4 regions of the Priestia sp. FSL W8-0524 genome follow, and region 2 is predicted to be linked to each of the others. Evidence: riboswitches for the same ligand, from Rfam matches in the RefSeq annotation. Region 2 holds a riboswitch; each other region holds the start of a gene.
The links. A riboswitch is a leader RNA that binds a small molecule or an ion and turns the genes downstream of it on or off. The one in region 2 is predicted to bind cobalamin.

Region 1 (4,489 bases), 2.4 Mb from region 2:
ATCATTTTAACTCGCCGACCTTATCTTCATGGTGGTGATGGTCATGATGGTGATCGTGGTGATGGTGCCCGTGATCATGATCATGATCATGATCGTGATGATGATGGTGATCAATATGCTCCATAATGCCGAGGCGATATTGACATGTATCGCAGTTCATTTTCACTTCGCCTTCTAATCCTTCTTCAGCACGTTCTTTTAAAATTGTCTGCAGTTTTGGATGAAAACCGAAATAGCCGGCTAGCTTAAACTCAATGTTTTCATGCTGCATTTTATACTGCTTCACCATTTCTTCCAAACGCTTAATTAGTACTCCTGTAAATAAGAAATACGGAAGAATAACCACTTTTTTAGCGCCCAGTTTTAAACATCGTTCCACTCCTTCATCAATCAATGGAGCGGTCACGCCCATAAAAGAAGTTTCGACGATTTTGTAGTTTGTTTTTTCCCAAAGAAGGCGCGTAATTTTATATAAATCACTGTTTGCATCAGGATCGCTTCCTCCTCGCCCTAAGACAATAACAGCCGTGTCTTCAGCTGGAGTTTCTAAATTTTCTCCTGATTCTTGTAATCTCGTTTTTAAAATTTCAAGGGCTTCTTCATGAACGCCAATGGGACGTCCGTACACGAAGTTTACGTGTGGATATTTTTCCTTAGCTTCATCTATAGCCGCCGGAATATGTATTTTTGAGTGGCCAGCTGGCAAGAGCATAATTGGAACTACAACTACATCTGTCGCTCCTTTTGCCACACATGTATCAATGCCTTGACTTACATTCGGACGTTCAAACTCTAGAAAACACGTTTCTACTAAAATAGATGGGTCCCAATCATGCTTCATAGTCGAGATAAACTCGCGAATTTGATCGTTCCCTTCAGGATCTCTACTTCCATGACCGACAAATAAAACTGATTTCATATAATGCCCTCCCATTTTTAATCTCCACACGGAGCTGGTTCTACTTTTATTTTTGGTGTTATATCTTGATAGTCGAATCCATAAACATTCTTCACACGCTTAAAGAATTTATGAAACCGCTCATTTGGATGACCTTTTTCTTTATATTCATGGACAATGTTCTCCACTATTTCAACAATGTCATCGGGCGCTATGCCTTCCGCCACAATTTGACCTGAATGGGCGTTTCGTCCAACCGTTTTAGCCCCTAAAAATAAGTCAAACGCACCTTTTCTGTAGACAATGCCGATATCTTCTTGAACAGCACCGTAACAGGCCATACCGCATCCATTAATACCAAGCTTCAGCTCTTTTGGCATGTCCATTCCACCGAGACGCTTTTGTAATTGTTCCGTATGCGGGATGGCGTCACTTTTTTCTCCATCACAAAAATCACACGCTTTAATTGTAAACACGTCTCCGACTGGAGATAGTAAAAAGGAAGCTGATTGGAGCTTTTTAATAATCACATCTGGCTGAGCCGTTGGAATTTGCAGTTTGATTTGATGGTCAGGCGTATACTCCATCGTACCTTTTTCACCAACAACTTCTGCTAGTGTTGTCATTTGAACGGGCGTAAACTTCTTATTCGCAAGCCCTGGACTAACTGCCACTTCAAAAATAGACTCAATTGGCTGGTGTACGACCGGTGAAGTAGTTTCACCTAAAATTGCTTGAAGCGCTTCTTCTGCCAGAGCTCGTGAAGCTGCTTTTTCTTCTTTTGTATTCTGAACATCTTCAATAGCTGAAGCCGTTTGCTTTACAGTCTCCTCTTGATCAAGAGCCCATGGTTCTGCTTCTTTTCGAAGTCGCTGATGCGGTCTTAGCGGCTGCTCTGTTTGGTTGAGGGTATATTTCCGCTGATACCCGCGCGGTGTAATCATTAAGTCATCGTAAAAGAACGTAGATGAATTTCCGACAACAACGGTAGTCAGCATGCCTATTTCATGATTTAACATGTCTTTTAAATTGGTCATTACCACTTCTTCACGGTCACGATAAGCGCTTTTCACAAGACCAACAGGCGTATCGGGGGAACGGTATTTTAATAAAATCCTTTGCGCTTCCACAATTTGTCTTGTGCGTCTTCCGCTTTTCGGATTATAAAAAGCTACTACAAAATCTGCTTGTGCAGCTGCTTCGATTCGTTTTTCGATTAACTCCCAAGGCGTAAGGTGGTCACTTAAACTAATCGTACAGGCATCATGCATCACGGGCGCCCCAAGGAGAGATGCGCATGAATTAATAGCCGAAATGCCAGGAATCACTTCCAGCTCTACGCCCGTTTCTTTTTTCCATCCTTTTTCAATCAACACTTCATACACAAGGCCGGCCATTCCGTATACTCCTGCATCTCCGCTTGAAATGACCGCCACGGTTTTTCCCGCTTCAGCTTGCTTTACGGCTTCTTGTGCACGGCTTACTTCTTCGGTCATTCCTGTACTAATAATTTGCTGATTCGTTAATAGTCCTTGAATTAATTCCACATAGGTTTTATAACCAATGATCATATCACTTTCTTGAATGGCTTCTCTTGCTCGCTGTGTAATATGTTCAAAGCTTCCTGGGCCGAATCCAATAACTAACAGTTTACCTTTCATGCTAGCTCCTCCTTTATGCGTTACTTTTTACTTTGTCAATTCCTTCTATGGAGTCACTCTTTTCCGGAGAAACAAAACCGTTTTGATCATATTCATAAATAAGTGATTCCTTTATACTGCAGCCTCCTGCTAAATGTTCTTCAACAATTCGATGAGCTACGTTTTCAGTGACCTGCTTGTACCAATCTCCTGAAGGGTACACGATAGCTACAGGAGCATCTTTGCATCTTCCGTTACAGCGCGTACGGGTTGTGTGAACCGCTTCATCTAGATTCAGTTCAGTCACTTTATTTCGAATAGCTTGCGTGGCTTCTTCTCCACCTTTTCTCATACAGCTGCTTCCATTACAAATCAATACGTGATGTTTTGTTCCATTTAAGTTCCACGTCGTCACACTTATTCGCTCCTTTACTAAAAAAACGCCTCTATCAATGATAGAGGCGCAGAAAAATTCAAACTAAGTTTTTGCACTTCCACCTATATCCCGTAGGGTAAGCTTCGCATTAAAAAAAGGCTGGTTTCCTGACTTCGATTCATCACTTGATTGCGCCTTCCCGAATACAGTGGCATATGCAATCAGCTCCTCTTCACAGTGGCGGGTACCGCGCTGGCTTCACACCAGACTTCCCATTTAACGCAATGTGAGCATTGCGCACCTTTTTTGCACGATATGTAGTTTTGTGCTACGAGAAAAACCCGCTTCGCTAATATGCGAGCAGGTAAAACGTCAGAATAAAAGTGTACACGAATGCCACTTTAAGCCAACGTTTCCCTTCCCGCTCCCCGGAGAAATAGAAACTTCACAATAAAGACAGGTCTCCTGACTTGTGTATCATTCTACTTGAGAACCTTCCCGTGATTTTTCCACAGTGGTTATACTCGTTCGTCCACACTTACAGTTGCGGGGGCAGTACTGGTCTTTCACCAGTTTCCCTATTAAGCCTTCTTGGCATCTTTACTGTTGCTGTTTGATATATATGAACCTTTTAAACTATCAGAATAATAGAAGTAACTACCATATCATAGCGTACATTTTTTTTTATTTCAACTCTATTCTTTTCGTAAGATACAAGAAGCTATAAAAAAAACAAGAGCATAAAGTCAGCTCTTGTTTTTTCATTATATAGCTACTAATGTTAAATGAGGATCATTATAATACACGACTTCTGAAAGAACTTTACAGCCATTTGTTTTTGCAAAAGCTTCTCTCGCCTGCGTTTCAGTTTCAAATTCAAACATTTTCATTTCTTTTCCAGCATATACCGTCAGTACCCACATGAAAAGATTCGCCTCCGATTATTGTAGTGATCGCTATATCCACATTATGACGAAACCATATCCTTTTGAAAACCCATTCTACAAAACTTGTCACAAGAAACTTTTAAAAATTTAAAAACATTTTAACTTCTGTAAATGAACAAAATGTACAAAAGGTTTAAGCCGTATTATACCTCTTTAAAAAAGGTGCTTTTTTTACCAACTGTTGCTTCACCAGTAAAAATATATATAGTATTTATTAAAAAAAGAAGCCGGACAGCCGGCTTCTTTTTTAGGAAAGGAAAGTACAGACATCACAGTCCCGTCCTGCTCTTTGTTTTGCATAAAAATACACTAATTAAATATTCCTTTCTTAAAGCAGAACCATGTTCGATTGCACATAGTGGTAAAGAATCTTGTACGTATGGTTCAATGAATCTTGATGCGTTCTCTCAAACGCATGAGAAGAATCAATTCCTGGACCAATTAAGCCGTGTACGATGTCATGCCCGGCACGAATAGCAGCAGAAGCATCTGATCCGTAAAACGGATAAATATCTAATTTGTACTGAATATCATGCTGCTTAGCTAGCTCCACCAAATGCTTTCTCAAACCGTAATGATATGGGCCGCTTGAATCTTTTACACAAATAGACACGGTGTATTCATCAGT
Region 2 (4,489 bases):
ATTTTAAAAATGTGGGCCATTAGTATAAAAGAGTTTCAAAGCTTATTTAAAAGTGTTAAATCAATTATCGTTATTTTAATCGTATGCGGTGCTTCCTATGGAATAGCTCATCTAGTTAGTCAACTTGGAGGTCAACTGACGAGCGCACAGATTCGAGATGGAGCCAACGGAGGGATTTTGGTGATGCTTCTCGGATTCGGACCTTTGTTTATTTCAAGTCTTTCTCACAATGTTATTAATCAAGAAATTAAAACAAGAACAGCCAGGTTTTTAGTTACCAAAACATCAAGAGAGCGTATTGTACTAGGAAAATTCTTAGGAATTTGTTGTTTCTGGCTTGTTTGTATCTCTATTTCTTTTCTACTGATTGGGTTTATTTCGCATCATTTTTCTTTTTATATATTTTTAGAGTGCCTGCTATTCACCGTTTGTATCATTTCATTTGTTTTAATGCTTTCAGCTTTAATACCAAGTCCAACTCATACTATGTTTTTATCAATTATTTTATCGTTTGTTCTACCGGTACTGAGTGGATGGAGCATATTTTCATCAAAAGCGTACATTGCATGGTTTAAGTATGTGACACCCTACTACTATTTAAAGTTGGAGAAAGGATATTTAACGGTTCTTCTTATTTTTGCAGCACTCTGTTTATGTACGGCACTTTGGAGTTTTAAAAGGAGAGAAGTATAATATGTATGCTATTGAAACAAGTAAATTAACTAAAAAGTATGGATCTAAAACAATTGTTAATAGTATTAATTTGCAAGTCCCACAAGGAGAAATTTACGGATTTTTAGGGAGAAACGGAGCAGGGAAGTCTACATTTATTAATATGCTTACCGGCGTTTCATTCCCTTCAGCAGGAGAATTTACGCTGCTGGGACAGAGTGATATTGATTTAGAGCTTCAGAAGAAAATAGGTGTGCTTCCTGACTATGCTACCTTTTATGATGAGATGACGCCACTCAATCATTTGCGCTATTTTTTAAAGATAAACGGACATCGTTTTTCTAAAGAACACTGTAGTAATGTACTGAAGAAAGTAGGATTAGAAGGACATGACCACCAGAAAGTTGGAAAGTTTTCATTTGGAATGAAAAAGAAGTTAGGAATTGCTCAAGCGATTGTAACAGACCCAGATCTTATCTTTTTAGATGAACCAACTTCTGGAGTAGATATTGAATCTGCTCTCCACATTCATGAATTAATAAGAGAACTTCAAAATCAGGGTAAGACAATTTTTATGACGTCTCATAATTTAAATGAAGTTGAGAAGATTTGTACACGTGTAGCGATTATGAAAAATGGTGTTATTTTAGTAGAAGGGACAATAGAAGAACTGCGTTTTCAATACCAAGCGAAAAAAACGGTGATGATTAAACATGATCCTTACCCAAGCAGTCATAAAGAATATATTCAACAGTTTTTCCGTACGGTGAGTCCGGACGTGGAATACCATCACACGTACACAAAAGTGATGCTTCAAAAAGAGAGAAATATCCCTCTGATTATTCGCGAACTGATTCAATGTGGCATCGATATTTATCAAATTCACGTAGAAGAGCCTTCTTTAGAAGAAATCTTTTTGCAAAAAAACATCGTGGATCGTTCACAGGTAAGTTAATGGGCAAAAGTCCGTTGGCTTACTACTCATCCTGAATACGTTATTTATAAATACCAGTTAGGAAGCTTCTGACAAAAATATGTTCATTTTCGCAAGAAACTAATAAGATAGCTAATGACATTTAAAAATAAGAAAGGATTTCGATTATGTTATCAGCTATTAATTCAGTAGACTATACCATTTTCCATGCGGTGAATCAGTATGCCTCGCATGTGAAGTTTGTAGATTCGCTAATGGTATTCTTTGCAGATTATGCCCAGTATGTACTTATTGTTTTACTCGGCTTGTTTTTACTTATTAATAAAAACGGCAGCCGTGTTGTAGCATTCCAAGCTTTATGTGCTTGTGCCACAGGAGTCATTATCAATAAAGTGATTAGTTTATTTGCTTATCGAGATCGTCCGTTTATCTCTCACCACGTGAATCAGCTTATTGATCACGCCGCGAATTCTTCATTTCCAAGCGATCATGCTACATCTGCATTAGTTATCACTTTTACCATTTGGCTGCATTTCAAACGTTCAGGGCGCATGTGGGTTGTCATGGGTGCACTCATTGCATTTTCACGCGTATGGGTTGGCGTTCACTATCCATTCGATGTGTTAACAGGAGCCGTTTTAGGCTGCGTGCTGGCGCTGTTTATTCATTATGTTATTTTTAATACGAAACTGATGAGGGCTATTACCAACTTGTCTATTTTTCGAAAATCAGCTTATGACGAACAGTCTCAATATTATTAAGAAAAAGTCGCATATACGCGGCTTTTTTTATTGGAAAATTTTTAATGTATTTAACACTTGTTTTTTAAAATTAAATTGTGTACAATTAAATTACAGAAACGATAAATAAAAAATTTTAATAAAATTACTAAAAAAGAGGAGAGATTTATACATGAAAGCTTTATATGAAACGACAGTCGTTAACACAGGTGGAAGAACAGGAGAAGTTCATTCTTTAGATAATATCTTTAATTTAGACGTTGCAACACCTCCAGCGCTTGGTGGAGAAGCAACAACAGCAACAAACCCAGAGCAGCTATTTGCAGCTGGATACAGTGCTTGTTTCAACAGCGCGTTAGAATTTATGTTGAAAAAACATAACGTAGAAATTAAAAGCAGTGAAGTAAAAGCTACGGTTCAGCTGCTTCCAGATAAAGCTGATCAAGGAGTAAAAATTGCTGTAGCGCTTGAAGCTCATATCGAAGGCTTAGATTTAGAAACAGCGAAAAAATATGTAGACCTAGCTCACTCATACTGCCCGTATTCAAAAGCAATCAGCGGTAACGTAGACGTAACGGTAGAAGTAATTTAATTGCTTTAAAAATCCCTGCTAAGCATGTAAAGCTTAGCAGGGATTTTTTATTTGAATTTTCTCTATTCATTTGTAAGCGGTACTAGTATAATGAGGAAGAAAATGAATCATTCGCACAGTTTAGGTGCTCTTACATAGCGTAAGAGGTAACAGGGAATCGAGTGCAAATCTCGAGCGGTCCAGCCACTGTAAGCAGGGAGTTTTCTATCTTATCGTCACTCAAAACGGGGAAGGCGGTAGAAAATGATGATCTCAAGCCAGGAGACCTACCTATTCTGTACACTTGACTCTTCTAGGAAAGAGGCGGTGTATCAAGGTACGCAGTGAGCAATTACTGTTTATTTTCATATGCCGACACATCCTCAATTTCTATAGAATTGAGGCTTTTTTACGTTTTATTTTAAAAAAAGGAGTGTAGGAAATGGAAGGTTTATCAGTTTTTTTACTTGTCTTTTTATTAGGAATCAGGCACGGATTAGATGCAGATCACTTAGCTTTTATTGATGGCCAGACCCGATATAATTGGCGAATGGGCAGCCGTTTTGCCCCGTGGGTCGGAACGCTGTTTTCACTCGGTCATGGAGGAATGGTGGCCGTCACGGCCGGGGTGCTGGGCGTAGTGATGAAGAATTTTACGTTTCCAGCATATTTCGATCATTTTGCATCTTGGGTATCTATCATCTCTCTCTTTCTGATTGGGACATTAAACACATATCATTTGCTTCGAACTAAAAACAAAGAAGAAGAGTTTCAGGTGAGCGGGTTAAAAGGGAAGTTTATTCCGAAAATCGCAAAAGGAACAACGAATCCTTTTTTAATTATTCTTGTAGGAGCGCTGTTTGCCCTAGCGGCTGAAACGGTCAGTCAAACGGCCGTGTGGTCTCTAGCTGTAGGGAACGCAGGCAAATATACGCCGCTTTTATTAGGACTAGTATTTATGTTTGGTATGATGCTGACAGATACAATCGATTCACTGATTGTACATAAAATGGTGAATGAATCGAGTAAGTTTGGGCAATCTGCTTCCCGCTTGATGGGCTGGGTTATTGTTATCCTCGCATACGGGGTGTCCTTCTACTTAGCATTCACTTTCTTTAATCCATGGGCCGAAGTAAACTTTGAAATGGTTGGCGTTATTTTGTTTGTTTTTTTAGTGTCTATGTTTGTTTTTGTAAGTGTGAAGTCAAAAGGGAAAAATATCAAAATAAATGTCAATTAATAAAATGAAAGCTTTAATCTGTTGAAGATTGAAGCTTTTTTGTATAAATTTGTTGAAGTTTATGGCTATTTTCGGTCGGTTATGAATAAGTTAAAGTATTATCTGTATTTTAAGGATGGAAAATTGTCTGAAAACCATTATAATTAAGGATAATTTAAGGTCGTTATGTGAAACGTAGAACATACTCATACGTACGATAAATAAAAGCAGTGAATGCACAAGCAGCAGGGGTTGTTTGGAGGAGGAATTGATTTGAGTCAGGTAATGGTAGAACAAAGCGTATTTAGTTATTTAAAAGAACATGAACACGAGATGCTCGAAGATTTAGTTGG
Region 3 (4,489 bases), 3.2 Mb from region 2:
GAGAGCAAGGCGAAGACTCCTGCGGGGCAACAAGCGGTTCAGCTCATGTCGGCCTTTGTTCGTCTTTGGATTATGCTCCAGCTCTTATTAATAGATACTGAGATTCTAGCTTTTATGTTGTCCTATTAGTGCTTAACAAAATGAAAGAATAGATAGGCTATGGAAACTCATTTAAATGTGCGTTCTGCTTACAAGAAGATAGTGACCTTCATCAGCAAATTCTCATATAAATAAGTAAGCTTGTTTACTTTTAACTAAATTTATTTAGTAATAGGGGGATTAACTAGTTGATGAATTTGACGCTTCATGAACGTTCTGAAAAGTTATTAAAGCAAAGAATTAAACAATTAAATCCGAGAGATCCATTCAACTTTGTTTTTATGGGCGACAGCAGAGGTGACGGACCAAACGATAATTGTTACACGATGAGCGGTGAATTTGAGCTTGTGTTAAAAAAGGCGGTGGAATTGAATCCGCTGTTTATTATTCATGGGGGAGACACCGTGTATACAGGAGAAAAGAGGTATTTGGAGCACTTTGTTAAAGTTGTCGAAAAAATAGCACCAAACATTCCCGTGTTTGTATGCGTAGGGAATCATGATGAATTAAACCTTGAAGAAAGCAACCTCGAAAACTTCAGAGCCACTATCGGAAAAGTGCACTGGGTCATTGATATTCCTGTCTTTAACTTCCGTTGCATCGCATTAAATAATATCATCAGTCCCAAGAATAAAATATATGGATTTACAGATAGAGAGCTGAATTATTTAGAGCAGCAGCTAGAGGATGCTCCTCGTAATACCGTTGTAGCCATGCATGCACAGCCAAATATTGGCCGGTGGTCAGACCTCGGAGGTTTTCCTGTAACGACTCCTCAAAGTCAAGAATTTTTTGATTTAATTCAAGAACATCGCGTGAAAAAAGTGTTAGTCAGCCACGTGCATGCGTATGACGAGCAGTTTATTAGAAAAAACAGAAACGGGTCGTTTACGCTTGGAAGAGGTACTGATTTTGTATTATCAGGAGGCGCGGGTGCACCCCTTGATTTTGAACCGCCTTTAATTTTAAATAATTATAATTTTACGGAGTTTTTTGTTAGCCGGTACGACATTTTGGGACCTCTTCTTTGGAAGGATTTTGGACGACCTCGAAGAAATTGTTTGTAAAAACAAGAAAGTAGAAAGCTAGGTTCAAAAAAAAGAGGCTGGGAAAAAAGGATTTTAGACGAAATGAAAAATGAACCATTGATCAAGATGCTTGATTAGTGGTTCATTTTTTTTATTAGGGTAAACGTAGATTTCATGTGTATAAGTCTTTCTAGCAGGTGATTGGAGAACAAGACGAAGACTCCTGCGGGAAAAGCGGAACAGGTGAGACCCCACAGGAGTGTATGCGACGAGGAGGCTCAGCGACCGCCCGCGCAAAGCGAAGTCTTGTACGGAAATCAACTGCGGTGTCACAAGCGATTCAGCTTATGTATCCCATTTGCCTTTAGATTGGATTCACTTCGTTGTGTCTCACCCTCTTTTAGAAAACCGTATGAAACCTTGTAGCAGAAGGCCGAGTCAAGCGTTATAATAGATAATGAATGATGATATATTCTCTATATTTGTCATATATTTGTATTACATATGTAATTGAAGAAAAACATTTACTTGATATACTGTTTAATGACTTAACTTTATCTTAACATTCACAGTGAAATGCCTGTTTATAGAGGCTTGGAACATACACAGCAAATGGAGGAGCTATCATGGCAAACGAAAAGATGCAAGAAGGACTTAATCGTTTTATTAAGGAAGATTTGAATGACCTTTTAGGTAGACTGTTCCCCCTAATGGACCGAGAATGTGCGGAAGAAAAGAGAATGCTTATCGAAACGGCTGTAGAGTACATCTATTCTTCAGGGTATCATCAAGGAGCAAAAGACTTGATCGAAACACATCGAAAAGATGATTACAAATTATTAAGGCAAAAATTAGCGTCAGCACCTCCTGAAAACTAATTTTGTTGAAATTTCTTTTGACAACATAAATGTAAGGTGTTAAGATGACTCTACATTCAAAATATTATAAACAATTAAAACTCTTATTGAGAGAGGCGGAGGGACTGGCCCTGTGAAGCCCGGCAACCATTTAACAATCTTGTTAAAAAGGTGCTACATCCTGCAAAGCGTACAGCTTTGAAAAATAAGAGAGGATTTCATAGATACTATGCCTCTCTATTCATAATAGAGAGGCTTTTTATTTTATGTAAAGGTGTTTTGAATGAACAATTTCATAGAAATGCATCAGGTGCTGTGTAACGAATGTACGCAGCTTAAAAGGGAAGACCGGTGAAAAGCCGGCGCGGTCCCGCCACTGTAATGGGGAGCAACTTATTAACCACTGTTTCATGTTGAAATGGGAAGGGATAGGAAGCGATGAACCTAAGTCAGGAGACCTGCCTGTTGTATGCACTTAAGCTCTACGGGATATAGAGAGGAGTGAGGAATACGTGTTGAGAAAAACAGGCTATCTCAACTTTAGTTAAGTATGCGTATCATCTCTCTTTTCATTTCGAAAAGGGAGATTTTTTAGTTTAGCGATAAAAAAATATACAGGGAGTGGAAAAAATGAGCAGTGTAAAAAGTTCAAATGTAGGTTATCCAAGAATTGGTGAAAAACGAGAATGGAAAAAAGCGCTTGAGCAGTTTTGGGCAGGAAAGCTAGAGAAAGATATCTTTCTTCAGGAAATTGAAGCTCTTCGTCTAGGACATCTGAAAAAACAGCGTGACGCAGGAATTGAATTAATTCCAGTCGGCGATTTTAGCTTATACGATCACGTGTTAGATACAGCCGCTATGTTTGGTTTGGTGCCAAAGCGCTTTGAATATAACGGAGGCCCGGTATCGCTTGAAACGTATTTTGACATCGCGCGAGGAACAAAAGGTGCGGTAGCTTCTACGATGACAAAATGGTTTAACACAAATTATCACTACATCGTACCCGAGCTTGAGGAATGTACGCCGGCACTTGTAGAAAATCGCCCGCTTCAATTTTACAAAGAAGCAAAACAAAAGCTGAATATCAAAGGCAAACCCGTTATTTTAGGTCCAGTAACATTTGTGAAGCTGTCAAAAGGATATAAAAAAAGTGAGTTTAAAAAAGTAGTTGAACAATTTGTTCCTCTTTATGCAACAATCTTAGCGGAGCTGCAGGCAGAAGGCGTGGAGTGGGTACAAATGGATGAGCCGGTTTTAGCTACAACGCTATCAAAAGAAGACCTGGCGCTCTATAAAGAAGTCTATGAAGCTTTGAAAAAAGCGGCACCGAATGTAAAAGTCATTTTGCAGACGTATTTTGACAGCGTAGATTACTATAAAGAAGTAGTTGCTCTTCCTGTTCACGGAATTGGATTGGATTTTGTACATGACCGAGGCGAAAATCTCACGGCACTTAATAAATATGGGTTTCCAACTGATAAAGTGCTGGCAGCAGGAGTGATTGACGGACGAAACATTTGGCGTGAAAACTTGGACGAACAGCTTTTAACAATCAGTGAAATTGAAGAAGCCGTATCAAAAGACCGTTTGATTCTGCAGCCTTCATCAAGTTTATTACATGTTCCTGTCACGGTGAAAAGCGAAAAAACCATTGAGCCAATTCTAAAAAACGCGCTGTCTTTTGCAGATGAAAAGCTAAAGGAAATCACGCTTTTAACAAAAGCGGTGCAGCAAGGAAAAGAAGCAATTGAAAAAGAAATAAGTGTAAGCAAACAGGCGATTCAAGCATTAAATGGATCATCTTTTCGAAATCACCAAGACGTGCAAAAAGAGCTGAAGCAGCTGCACAGCTATAAAGCAGAGCGCCAAGCGCCGTTTGACGTACGTCAACGCGTTCAGCAAGAAGCGTTTCAACTGCCGCTTCTTCCAACGACAACAATTGGAAGCTTTCCGCAAACAAAAGAAGTGCGAAAAGAGCGTCTGAAGTGGCGTAAAGGAGAGTTAAGCGATGAAGCATATGAAGCGTACATTAACGCTGAAATCAAAAAATGGATTGAAATTCAAGAAGACATCGGCTTAGATGTTCTTGTGCACGGAGAGTTTGAGCGTACCGACATGGTTGAATACTTCGGTGAAAAATTAGGAGGCTTTCAGTTTACGAAGTTTGGCTGGGTGCAATCATACGGTTCTCGCTGTGTCAAGCCGCCGCTTATTTACGGAGATGTCTCGTACGAGCAGGCGATGACGATCAAAGAAACGGTCTACGCACAGTCTCTAACCAATAAGCCTGTTAAAGGAATGCTGACGGGGCCGATTACGATTTTAAACTGGTCATTTGTGCGTGATGATATCCCGCGCTACGACGTGGCAAATCAAATTGCGCTTGCTCTTAGAAAAGAAGTGGAAGCACTTGAAAGTCAGGGCATCTCAATGATTCAAGTAGATGAACCGGCGCTGCGTGAAGGACTGCCGTTAAAACGAGAAAACTGGGAAAGCTACTTGAGC
Region 4 (4,489 bases), 180 kb from region 2:
CGGGTACTGAGTGCCGTAGAGTATTCACGCGGTTTCTTCAAATGATGCAGCCATACAGCTTCGCTTTTTTGATATTTTCCAAAATACCAGCGTCCTTCAAATGGAACAATTCCAAACAAATGGTCAGGGTTATGCAAGTCTGCTTCTGCTACAAAATGCCAACCCACATCACGTTCAATCGCACGCTGACCTTTATAGCTTATTTTTTGATCTTTTTCTAAGTCATTAATTTTCATAAAAATGAGTTTAAATGTTTGATCTCCAAGGTCAATATCTTCTACTTGTTTGCAAATATCTGCAAGGTCATCTGATTCATACATAATATCTAATCGCTCTTTGATAAAAGGGCTTCTGCTTGGATCAAGTTTAACGGCGCTTCTTATGATAGGTTTCTCAGTTTCAATTTCAAAAAGAGAGCGTCTCTCTAATTGACATAGTGAGAGTTCCTCTTCGCTGCATGCGTATGTGTAGATATACTGAGGCAGCTGCGTATGGTTATTCAATATCGTATCATCCTTTATCGTATCTAATTATCCTTCTTCTCAAACAATAGCGAGAAAAGAAGAGAAAAGCAACGAATTTAAATATATTTGGCTGTGAATACTAAATTGAAGCGCTACATAGTCCACTTATTTGACAAAACATGCTAAAATAACTGATGATAACCTGCATGTGCTGCTGTTTATACAAAAGAACTGGATCAAGGTTTCTCAAAAATCATTTATACACTGCTGACATTTTGATGAATAGGAGAGGCTACGTGATGTCTAAAAGTGATCATGAAAAGCAACAGATGAGTCGGGCTGATATGAAAAAACAAGCTAAAACATCCTCGCAAAACCTTGTGATGAACGTACTCATTGCCATTGTATCTGCATGTATTTTAGCTCTTATTATAAATATTTTTGTACTAATGAAATGAGTCGTTATGCTGCTCATTTCTTTTTATTAGGTTCAGCTTTTATTGAAGAGTTTGAGGTCTCTTTCACTAGAGAGCACATTGTGAATAGCATATCTTTTTTTTACAAATGATAGTTGTGATATGATAAAGCAATAATACATTAGACAAAAAGCTGGAGGTTACTTAGTATGCCATTACTTAGATTTGATGTAATAGAAGGAAGAGACGAAAAAGAGTTAAAAGCATTACTAGATGCTACTCATCGAGCGATGCTAGAAGCCTTTGGCGTCCCAGAACGCGATCGTTATCAAATTGTACATCAGCATCCTGCTCATGAAATGATTATTGAAGATACAGGTCTTGGCTTTGAGAGAAGCAAGGATTTGGTTATTATAAGTGTGACGAGCAAACAGCGAACAGAAGAGCAAAAACAAGCTCTTTACAAATTAATTGTAAAAGAGCTGGGACAAAGCTGCGGAATTCAGCCAAGCGACATTATGATTTCAATTGTTGAAAACGGTAATGCTGACTGGAGCTTTGGTATGGGAGAAGCTCAATTCTTAACTGGGAAATTATAAAATGGTTTATTATCTAGAGAAGCCCTTATTTCTAAGGGCTTTTTCTCATTTTGTCTATAAAAATATTATTCTCTTAGTCACATCTTACTCAAAATTAAATACAGACATCTGTCAAATGAATGATACAATAAGCTTATATGCCGTTTTGAGTGGGAAAACCAAAAAAGAGTTCGGCGTACTAACTTCAGAACAACAATAATTTTACATAAAGATGTAAAGATTTAAAGGTTAAAAGAGAAATGTATAAAATCTGTAAAACAAAAGAACAGTTACGCGTTAAACATAGGAGTAAAAGGTTCTTCACGTGTTTTTTCGGATAATAAGAGAAAGTAATTTTGATCATTGAGGAGGAACTTAGAATGTTTGGATTTGATGCAGATGTATCGCCATTAGTGCGAATTAAAGTAATTGGAGTCGGCGGTGGAGGAAATAACACCGTTAACCGTATGATTGAACATGGTGTACAAGGGGTAGAATTTATCGCCGTTAATACGGATGCTCAGGCGCTTAATTTATCTAAAGCAGATGTGAAAATGCAGATTGGTGCGGCATTAACGCGAGGATTAGGTGCAGGAGCTAATCCAGAAGTAGGAAGAGAAGCTGCAGAAGAAAGCAGAGAGCAAATTCAAGAAGTACTGCAAGGCGCAGATATGGTATTCGTAACAGCTGGCATGGGGGGAGGCACTGGTACTGGAGCAGCTCCGGTTATTGCCCAAATTGCCCGTGAACTAAATGCTTTAACAATTGGAGTAGTTACTCGCCCTTTCAAGTTTGAAGGAAATAAACGTACCAAGCAAGCAGTAGGCGGTATTACTGCGATGAATGAATCGGTAGATACCCTTATTGTCATTCCAAACGACCGCTTGCTTGAAATCGTTGATAAAAAGACACCTATGCTTGAAGCATTCCGTGAAGCAGATAATGTTCTTCGCCAAGGTATTCAAGGTATTTCAGATTTAATCGCTGTTCCGGGGCTGATTAACCTTGACTTTGCTGATGTAAAAACAATTATGTCTAATCAAGGATTTGCGCTTATGGGTATCGGACGAGCTTCGGGATCAGATCGAGCAATTGAAGCAGCGAAAAAAGCGATTTCTAGTCCGCTGCTAGATGCATCGATTGATGGAGCAAGAGGCGTGCTGCTGAACATTACGAGCGGCAGCAGCCTGAGTCTTTACGAAGTACAGGAAGCAGCAGATATTGTCACGTCCGCTTCTGATCAGGACTTAAATATGATTTTTGGATCTGTGATTAATGAAGATTTAAAGGACGAAATGATGGTAACCGTCATTGCCACTGGATTTGATGATGAAGATATTTCACCATCAGCTTCCACTTCTAGAGTTTCAAGAGCACGCTACTAAATTAAATAACCAGCTTTTATGGTGGCAATTGTTTTTCAATTGCCTTAAAAGGGAATCCGGTGAAAATCCGGAGCGGTCCCGCCACTGTAACAAGGAGCCTTATGTCAAAAAGCCACTGTCTATTTAGAGACGGGAAGGCGGTATAAGGCAATGACTTGAAGCCAGGAGACCTGCCATAAATCGCAGCACGCAATAACCTACGAGGATAGGGAGGTGTTTTGGCAGAATCAAAAATACGATAAACAAGGGATACGTTTATCTGAATTTGTTGTGAAGGCAAGCACTTCTTTTTAGAAGTGCTTTTTTTTGTGTATTAAAATAGAAGGTGGAAAAATGAATGATAAATAATAAAAAACTTGTATCTATGATATTTCTCGTGTTACTTTGCCTCACTGCTTGCGCTCCTAATGAAGAGAGTGTAAGTATAAAAGAAAGAAAGAAAACGGATAAAAGTGTGACGTTTTTATTTAATTTTACATCTGCAACGCTTGATCCTCATACGGACGATAATTATACAGCAGTTCGTGGGGGAGTAGGGGAGACGCTTGTTAAAATCAACGACGATTTAAAAATAAAGCCTTGGCTTGCTGAAAAGTGGGAAACGAAAGATAACGGCCTTACATGGACATTTATGATAAGAAAGAACATCATGTTTCAAAACGGAAAAGCGCTGGATGCAAATGCCGTTAAGTCTTCTCTTCAAAGAACGATAGACCAAAGTTATGCGATGAAAAACGCTTTAAATATTAAAGAAATGAAAGCGAACAGTCATGCGCTGACAATTACATTAAAAGAAACAATGCCTAAATTTCCTTCTGAATTAGTGCATCCAAATACAGCTATTATAGATGTTGATGCTTCTAATATAGCTAAGAAGCCCATTGGTACGGGTCCATTTCGCGTCTTGTCTTTTGATCAAGGAAATCAAGTAAAATTAGAAAGATATGAAAATTATTGGGGTGGAAAAGTGAAATTGAAAAGTGCGATCTTTGGATTTAACGAAGATGCTAATGCGCGAGTTGCTGCTCTTCAATCTGGAACAGCCGATATTATTTATCGCCCGCCTTTAGAAAGCTTGGGCACTTTACAAACAGATCCGTCTTTTAAAGTAAGTGGAGTACCTAGTGTGCGCACCCATTTATTGCTTTACAATCAAACTAATGACGCATTAAAAGACGAAAATGTAAGAAAAGCTATCGATACCTTATTGAACCGAAAAGAAATTGTTAGCAGCATCATGAACAATCAAGCGGCAGCGGCTCGAGGTCCGTTTTTACCCCAATTTCCTTTTGCTGATAGTACTGCTAATGAGCAAAGAGGTATGACATCTGCTAAAAAATATTTAGAGAAAGCAGGCTATCAAATCAAAAATGACAAAGCAATTAAAAATGGAAAGCCACTATCGCTCTCTCTTGTCACATACAGTTCTTTGCCAGAACTGCCTTTAATTGCTCAGCTTATACAGTCTAATGCCAAAGAGTTAGGAATTACTATTAAGATTCACCTAGTTGAAGATAGCGATGAATATGTAATGGCAAAAGATGATTGGGATTTAGCATTGTACAGCCTTATCACAGCACCTAGAGGAGATGCCAGCTATTATTTAAGTACGAACTATTTGCCCGGCGGTGGTTTAAATGCCAGCC

Region 1: another riboswitch for cobalamin. It lies ahead of NST66_RS12145 ((2Fe-2S) ferredoxin domain-containing protein); the one in region 2 lies ahead of NST66_RS00160 (HoxN/HupN/NixA family nickel/cobalt transporter).
Region 3: another riboswitch for cobalamin. It lies ahead of metE (5-methyltetrahydropteroyltriglutamate--homocysteine S-methyltransferase); the one in region 2 lies ahead of NST66_RS00160 (HoxN/HupN/NixA family nickel/cobalt transporter).
Region 4: another riboswitch for cobalamin. It lies ahead of nikA (nickel ABC transporter substrate-binding protein); the one in region 2 lies ahead of NST66_RS00160 (HoxN/HupN/NixA family nickel/cobalt transporter).

The regions. Positions count from the first base shown of each region.
Region 1 covers NZ_JBBOUG010000001.1:2,388,803-2,393,291, forward strand. The annotation lists gene cobK (precorrin-6A reductase) at 1-5, opposite strand, end outside; gene NST66_RS12135 (sirohydrochlorin chelatase) at 2-919, opposite strand; gene cobJ (precorrin-3B C(17)-methyltransferase) at 937-2,559, opposite strand; gene NST66_RS12145 ((2Fe-2S) ferredoxin domain-containing protein) at 2,573-2,953, opposite strand; cobalamin riboswitch at 3,055-3,234, opposite strand; cobalamin riboswitch at 3,353-3,531, opposite strand; gene NST66_RS12150 (hypothetical protein) at 3,679-3,837, opposite strand; gene NST66_RS12155 (M42 family metallopeptidase) at 4,190-4,489, opposite strand, start outside.
Region 2 covers NZ_JBBOUG010000001.1:29,198-33,686, forward strand. The annotation lists gene NST66_RS00140 (ABC transporter permease) at 1-693, shown strand; gene NST66_RS00145 (ABC transporter ATP-binding protein) at 695-1,627, shown strand; gene NST66_RS00150 (undecaprenyl-diphosphatase) at 1,774-2,367, shown strand; gene NST66_RS00155 (organic hydroperoxide resistance protein) at 2,519-2,938, shown strand; cobalamin riboswitch at 3,044-3,226, shown strand; gene NST66_RS00160 (HoxN/HupN/NixA family nickel/cobalt transporter) at 3,360-4,157, shown strand; gene NST66_RS00165 (M20 family metallopeptidase) at 4,389-4,489, shown strand, end outside.
Region 3 covers NZ_JBBOUG010000001.1:3,231,219-3,235,707, reverse strand. The annotation lists gene NST66_RS16915 (metallophosphoesterase family protein) at 291-1,166, shown strand; gene NST66_RS16910 (hypothetical protein) at 1,325-1,495, shown strand; gene NST66_RS16905 (hypothetical protein) at 1,754-2,005, shown strand; SAM riboswitch class I at 2,086-2,196, shown strand; cobalamin riboswitch at 2,276-2,464, shown strand; gene metE (5-methyltetrahydropteroyltriglutamate--homocysteine S-methyltransferase) at 2,615-4,489, shown strand, end outside.
Region 4 covers NZ_JBBOUG010000001.1:211,009-215,497, forward strand. The annotation lists gene NST66_RS01075 (TRM11 family SAM-dependent methyltransferase) at 1-503, opposite strand, end outside; gene NST66_RS01080 (hypothetical protein) at 764-922, shown strand; gene NST66_RS01085 (tautomerase family protein) at 1,090-1,479, shown strand; gene ftsZ (cell division protein FtsZ) at 1,839-2,843, shown strand; cobalamin riboswitch at 2,846-3,036, shown strand; gene nikA (nickel ABC transporter substrate-binding protein) at 3,181-4,489, shown strand, end outside.